2 regions of the Microcella alkaliphila genome follow, and region 1 is predicted to be linked to the other one. Evidence: predicted binding sites of a transcription regulator. Region 1 holds the regulator's gene; the other holds the start of a gene.
What was found. The regulator LexA, encoded in region 1, represses DNA repair genes until DNA is damaged. The targets are predictions, from matches to a motif close to TCGAACANNTGTTCGA.

Region 1 (3,403 bases):
GCGACGACACCGCCCCCGGCACGAGCGAGGCTCCCGTCGACCACGGGGCCGACGCTGTTGCGCGCGTTCTCGCGAATGCCGACAGTGCCGCCCGCCGCGTCAGCATCCGCGAGGGGCGGGCCACGGCCCTGCAGCAGCAGAGCGACTACCTCGACGACCGGGATGGCGACCAATTCGACCGGGAAGACCGCGCGGCGCTCAGGCGGGTGCGCGGCCTCTCGACAGAGCTTGATGACGTCACCGAGGTCGAGTACCGGCAGCTGCGTCTGGAGAACGTCGTGTTGATCGGCGTGTACTCCCACGGTTCGCTCGAGGACGCCGAAAACTCGCTGCGGGAGCTGGCTGCGCTCGCCGAGACCGCCGGCGCCGTCGTGCTCGACGGCCTGCTTCAGCGTCGCCCGCACCCCGACCCGAGCACGTATCTCGGCAAGGGCAAGGCGGCCGAGCTGGCGATGATTGTGGCCGAGCTGGGGGCCGACACGGTCGTCGCCGACACCGAGCTCGCGCCCAGCCAGCGCCGCGCCCTAGAAGACGTGGTGAAGGTAAAGGTCATCGACCGCACCGCCGTCATTCTCGACATCTTCAGCCAGCACGCGAAGAGCCGAGAGGGTAAGGCGCAGGTGGAACTCGCGCAGCTCGAGTACCTGCTTCCGCGCTTGCGCGGGTGGGGTGACTCGATGTCACGCCAGGCCGGTGGCCAGGTGGGCGCCGGGGGCGCCGGTATGGGCTCGCGTGGTCCCGGTGAGACGAAGATCGAACTCGACCGTCGGCGCATCAACACGCGCATGGCGAAGCTGCGGCGCCAGATCAAGGGCTTTGCTCCGGCCCGGGCGGCCAAGCGCGCGAATCGAGACCGGTACTCGGTGCCGAGCGTCGCGATCGCCGGCTACACGAACGCGGGCAAGTCGAGTCTGTTGAACCGCATTACGCGGGCAGGCGTCCTCGTCGAGAACGCCCTCTTCGCGACCCTCGACGCGACGGTGCGCAAATCGTCCACGCCGGACGGCCGCCCGTTCACCCTCGTCGACACGGTGGGCTTCGTGCGCAACCTTCCGCACCAGCTGGTCGAGGCGTTCCGCTCGACCCTGGAAGAGGTGGGCGAGGCTGACGTGATCGTCCACGTGGTCGACGGCGCGCATCCCGACCCGGCGGCGCAGTTGGCGACCGTCCGCGACGTGATCGGCAGCGTTGACGCTCGCGACATTCCCGAGATCGTGGCGTTCAACAAGAGCGACCTCATCGACGAGGATGCGCGACTGCTGCTGCGCGGTCTCGAACCCACGGCGGTCTTTGTTTCCGCCAAGACGGGTGAGGGCATCGACGAGTTGCGCGCCCGCATCGGCGAGGTGTTGCCCGACCCCGACGTCGAGGTCGTCGTCGTGGTGCCCTACGACCGGGGCGAGCTCGTTGCACTGCTGCACGAGCGCGGCCGCATCCTGTCGACCGAGTACGAGGAGGGCGGCACCCGCGTGCACGCCTTCGTGTCGCCTCAGCACGAGGCGCACCTTGCCGAGTTTGTGGTCGCGGACGCGACCGCTTCTTCGGCGCCGAACGGTTCTTAGACCGAGCGCAACACCGCGACGACCTTGCCGAGCACCTCGGCGTGGTCGCCGAGGATCGGTTCGTACGCCGTGTTGCGGGGCAACAGCCACGTGTGACCGTCTCGCTGACGGAACACCTTGACCGTGGCCTCGCCGTCGAGCATCGCCGCGACGATCTCGCCGTTCTCTGCCGTTTGCTGGCGTCGTACGACGACGAGGTCGCCATCGCAGATGGCGGCGTCGATCATCGAGTCTCCGACGACGGTCAGCATGAACAGTTCGCCGTTGCCCACGAGCGTGCGGGGGAGTGGCACGACCTCTTCGACCATCTGATCGGCCGTGATCGGGATGCCCGCCGCGATGCGACCGACGAGAGGCACCATGGCCGCATCGGCAACCTGGGGAGCATCGGGATCGGGATGCTCGGACGCGGACGGCTCGAGGTCGATGAGAACCTCCATCGCTCGCGGCCGATTGGGGTCGCGCCGCAGGTAGCCGCTCAGTTCGAGCTGCCCCAGCTGGTGCGCGACGCTCGAGAGCGACGACAGGCCGACGGCCTCGCCGATCTCACGCATGCTCGGCGGGTAGCCGCGCTGGGCGATTGACGCCTGGATCGCTCGCAGGATTGCCTGCTGCTTGTCGCTCAGCGTGGTGCGGCGACGGGTGCCGCTGCTGCTCGCGGTGCTTTCAGCCATGGGGTTCCCTCGCTCGTCGTGGGCCGCCGCGTGGGCGATGTCGGTGGTCGATGGTCGACTGTCCGTGGTGTCGAAACTCTATCCAGCAACTCCGTCGCAATCAAACATCTGTTCGAGCGTGTCGGTGGTTCCGGTCACAATTTCGGCAGAAACACTTGAACTCGCGTTCGATCGAATGTATGTTCGGAACACGGGTTCGCATCGCCCCTCCCGGCCGAGGGGCGATGCACCTCCGGCGGGCCCCCGCCGCCGGAGGCCCGATCCCTGACACGAGGAGCCCACGATGACCACGATCGACGCAGGTGCGTTCCCCACCATCGTTCGCAGCGCTGACGCCTCGTCCGCTCCCGTCGCCACGCGGTTGCGTCTGACGCGGCGCGGTCGCGCCGTCATTACGACGCTGGTCACCGCGCCGATCGTCGCTCTCGTCGTGGCGCTCGCCCTCTCCGGCGGCGAGGCGACCGCAACCTCCGGCGACGTAGTGCTGCCCGTCGTGACCGTCGAGGCCGGTCAGACTCTGTGGCAGCTTGCCGGGTCCGTGGCACCCGGCGCCAACCCCGCCGACCTGGTTGCCGACATCATCACCCTGAATGGGCTCGACTCGGCGGCGGTCATGCCGGGTCAGACGCTGCTGCTCCCCGAGCGTTACCTCGACTAAGCCGCCCTACGATGGGCACGTGACTCGGCTCGAGGACCTGCCTATCCGCGACGACCTGCGCGGGGCGACACCATACGGTGCCCCCCAGCGGCCCGTCCGCATTCAACTCAACGTCAACGAGAATACGCATCCCGTGCCCGAGGCGGTCGTCGCCCACGTGACGGCGGCCGTCGAGCGCGCCGTTCGCGGCGTCAACCGCTACCCCGACCGTGAGTTCACGGAGCTTCGCGAGCACCTCGCCTCCTACCTGAGTGCTGCGGAGCCGGCCGATCCGGTCACGCCCGACCAGGTATGGGCGGCCAATGGCTCGAACGAGGTCATCCAGCACATGCTGCAAGCGTTCGGGGGCCCGGGTCGCCGAATTCTTGGTTTCCCGCCCACGTACTCGATGCACTCGATCATCGCGGCCGGCACTGGAACGGAGTGGATCACGGCCGAGCGCGACGCTGACTTCCGAATCAGCCCCGAGACGGTGCGGTCTGCGATCGAGCGAGCACAGCCCGACATTG
Region 2 (3,403 bases), 630 kb from region 1:
GATTCGGGCGCAAAGTAGTACTGCGGGTCGAAGGCGGTCAGCAGGCGCTCAGCAGAACGCAGGCGCTGCACTTCGCGACTGGTGACCGGACTGTTGCCGTTCCGCTGCCGACATTGCACGGCGCACTCGTGCTCAAAGCTGCCGCGCACATAGTCGACGCGCGAGATCGCGATCGCCACCTCCTTGACGCGATCACGCTTCTTGCCTGCGTAACCGACAGCGCAACGGTAAGTGCGCACCTCAAAGGTTCTGATCGCAGAAGAATCACGCATCTGTTGCGGTCGCTCGCGGAGCAGCCGCTCATCGAAGCGCAGGCGCCGACCGACACTGCCGAACTCGCCCGCCGCGCCGCCGATGACCTACGGCGTGACCTGCACGCCTGAACCGGACGCGGCGTTGCGGTGGTACAGGGGCAGCCCCGTCGTCATCGCGACAGAATTGCGGCGGCGCGGGGCACGCACCGCGTTGCTCACGCAGCTCGGAGACGACGACGCTGGCGAGCGCATCGCCACGACGCTGCGCGCGACCGGCATGAGCGTGCGCACACCCCCGCGGTCGGGCCGCACCGCGAGGCGCTCCGTCTACATGGACGCCGACGGCCTCACCACCGACCGGCTCGACGACGACTGAGTGTGGACGCTCGACGGCACCCACATCGGCGGCCCATACGCGCACGCAGACATCGTGCACTATGGGTCGCTCGGCAGCGCCCGACAGCCCGGCGCCGCCGGGGTCGCCGCCTACGTCGACCTCATGCGCTGGCGGTCCCTCATCAGCTACGCCCCGCGCATCCTTTTCGCGCACGACGCCGACCGGGTGGCCGTACGGAACCGCGTCGACACGCACGCCGCCGCCGCCGACATCGTGACCGTGACCGTCGATGACCTCGCCCACATCAGCACCGAATACTCTCCCCACGGCTACCCGCCCGACGGAGACGCGCGGCACGCCATGGTGCGGCACTGGGCCGACCGGTGGTTGCAGGCCGGAGTCGGACTCGTCGCCGTCATCGACCACGCGCGCGGCGGCGAGGTGCGAGTGTGGACCGGGTTCGGTGCGAGGGCGGACGTGGAGTCGGCGGTGGAGCCGCATTCGGATGCGCGGTCGGCCTCGATTCCCGTCGATTCGGTTCTCGACGACCCCACCATCAGCGTCGTTGACCGCGCTGACGTGATCATCGCGCGCCTCCTCGTCGCCCTCCACGCCGCCGGCATCGGCGGACGCGCCACACGCGACACCCTCAACCACCTGGATGCTCGCACCCTGACGCTCGCCTGACGCACGTTCGCGAGACGCCCGGCCGCCACTCCCCCACACCCGCGAAGTCCGGGCCCGCCGTCCACAGACGCACCACTTCCACGCCGAATGTCGGTAGTCGAACGTATATTCGAATGACACACCAGCGCGCGACGAACGGAGGCACCGTGGGCGAACTCGCCACCCGCATGGCTGCCGCCGTCGCGTCACTCGAACGCGTTCCACGCGAGGTCGAACGCGTGCGCGCCCTCGACGATGAGGCGCTCCTCGCACTCACCCGCGTCGCCGCCGACGAAGTACGGCTCGCGCAGTTGCACGTGTCACTGCTCGCCGGCGAGATCGCGCGACGCTCGGCACCCGAACTCGGCAGCGACGGGCTCGCACAGCGCGAAGGCCACCGCACCCCCGAAGAGGCGGTGCGCGTCGCCACCGGAACAACCGCAGCCGACGCCCGCACCGCCGTCCGGGTCGGGGCCGCCGCGGCGGCCGAAACGCCCACCGCGCTGGGCACCGCCGTGCTCGACGGTCGGGTCAGCGTCGCCGTCGCCGACGCAATCACCACCGGGCTCGGCCGCCCCACCCACCAGTTGGATGCTCGTGCCCTCGACGCCGCCGCCCACTCACTTCTCGAGCGCGCGGCCGCCCTCGACGCCGACCGAGCCCTGAGGGAGGCGCGTGCGCTGCGCGACGAACTCGACCTCGCCGGAGTGGCCGAGCGTGAAGAAGAACGGCGCGACCAGCGGTCGTTCCGTATCGGCAAGAAAGCCAACGGAATGGGCTGGGCGCACTGGGTACTCGACCCCGAAACCCTCGCCATCGTCAGCGACCTCTACGACCGCGTCACCTCTCCCAAGCGACGCGTGCCGTCGTTCGACTCGAGCGACGCAATACCGGGGCGGGGCAGCGCTGATGGCCGTGTTGGCGCCGATGGCAAGGGGAATGCCGACGATCTCGCTAGTCATGAAGAAGACGCCGGCGGCTCCGATACCGACGAGCGCACGCTCGAGCAGTACGCGAGCGACATGTTCACCGAGCTGTTGCGCCAGGGGTCGAACTCCGACACCAGCGGGCTGCTCGGCGACGGGCCGGCCGCCGTGCGGGTGATCGTCGCCGCGTCGACACTCGAACAGCGACGTGGGCGCGGCTGGCTCGAGGGGCAAACCGACCCAATTTCAGTCGACACAGTCGAACGCCTCGCGTGCGCGGGCGGCACGATCCAGATCACCGTTGACAGCGACCCCAACAACGCCGGTCAACCCCTCAACCTCGGCCGCGAACGGCGCCTCTTCAGCCGCGCCCAACGCGTCGCACTCACCGCGCGCGACGGCGGATGCCGCTGGCCCGGGTGCGAACGACCACCCAGCTGGTGCGAAGCGCACCACATCAACCACTGGCTGAGAGACGGCGGGCGAACCGACGTCGCCGACGGAATCCTCCTCTGCCGACACCACCACATGCTCGCCCACAACCACGGGTGGGAAATCGAACGCGCCGGCCCCAGCTACGTGCTGAAACCACCGGGCACAGAACAACAGCCCCACCACTGGCGCGACATGCCCAGCCGCAGTGCGGCGCTCCGCGACGCGCTCAGCGCGTGACAGAAGGGGCGCGTGACGGACGGTGCGCCTGAAGGACGGTGCGCGTGACGGACGTGGCGCGGAACGGACAGTGCGCGTGAGGGAGGTGACGGGTGACAGCTGCTGTGGACAGACGTATCTGTCGTCCCCCACGTACTGGGGGATATACGAGAAGCCACGCGCGCCCGTACTCTCAAGCAACGATCCAGGAGCAGGGATGCTCCGAATATGAGGCAGCACATGCAGTAAGCGCAGGCACACATCACGCGCAAACAGCACGCGCTACCGCAGCACGGATCGCTCACTGGGGGGTGATATGAACGGGTCGGCCACGCGCCCACTGCGCGCACTCGTTATCGGAGAATCACTAATCGACGTCCTCATCGACGGCGACCACCGCACCGAAAAGCCCGGCGGCAGCCCCATGAACGTCGCCATCGGCCTCGCCCGCCAGGGCGCCGACGTCGCCTTCGTCACCGACCTCGGCCGCGACCACCTTGCCGACCAGATCGAACTGCGCCTCGTCACCGAAGGGGTCGACGTCTACTCGCCCCTCCGCCACGGACGCC

Region 2: CPY97_RS08620 (HNH endonuclease signature motif containing protein) is a predicted target of LexA. The motif match lies at 1,376-1,391, and genes of this name have one in related genera.

The regions. Positions count from the first base shown of each region.
Region 1 covers NZ_AP017315.1:1,117,829-1,121,231, forward strand. Annotated here, with positions in the region: gene hflX (GTPase HflX) at 1-1,562, shown strand, start outside; gene lexA (transcriptional repressor LexA) at 1,559-2,236, opposite strand; gene CPY97_RS05490 (LysM peptidoglycan-binding domain-containing protein) at 2,520-2,894, shown strand; gene CPY97_RS05495 (histidinol-phosphate transaminase) at 2,914-3,403, shown strand, end outside.
Region 2 covers NZ_AP017315.1:1,742,902-1,746,304, forward strand. Annotated here, with positions in the region: gene CPY97_RS13300 (hypothetical protein) at 1-383, shown strand, start outside; gene CPY97_RS08610 (hypothetical protein) at 367-630, shown strand; gene CPY97_RS08615 (hypothetical protein) at 631-1,278, shown strand; gene CPY97_RS08620 (HNH endonuclease signature motif containing protein) at 1,392-2,855, shown strand; gene CPY97_RS08625 (PfkB family carbohydrate kinase) at 3,151-3,403, shown strand, end outside.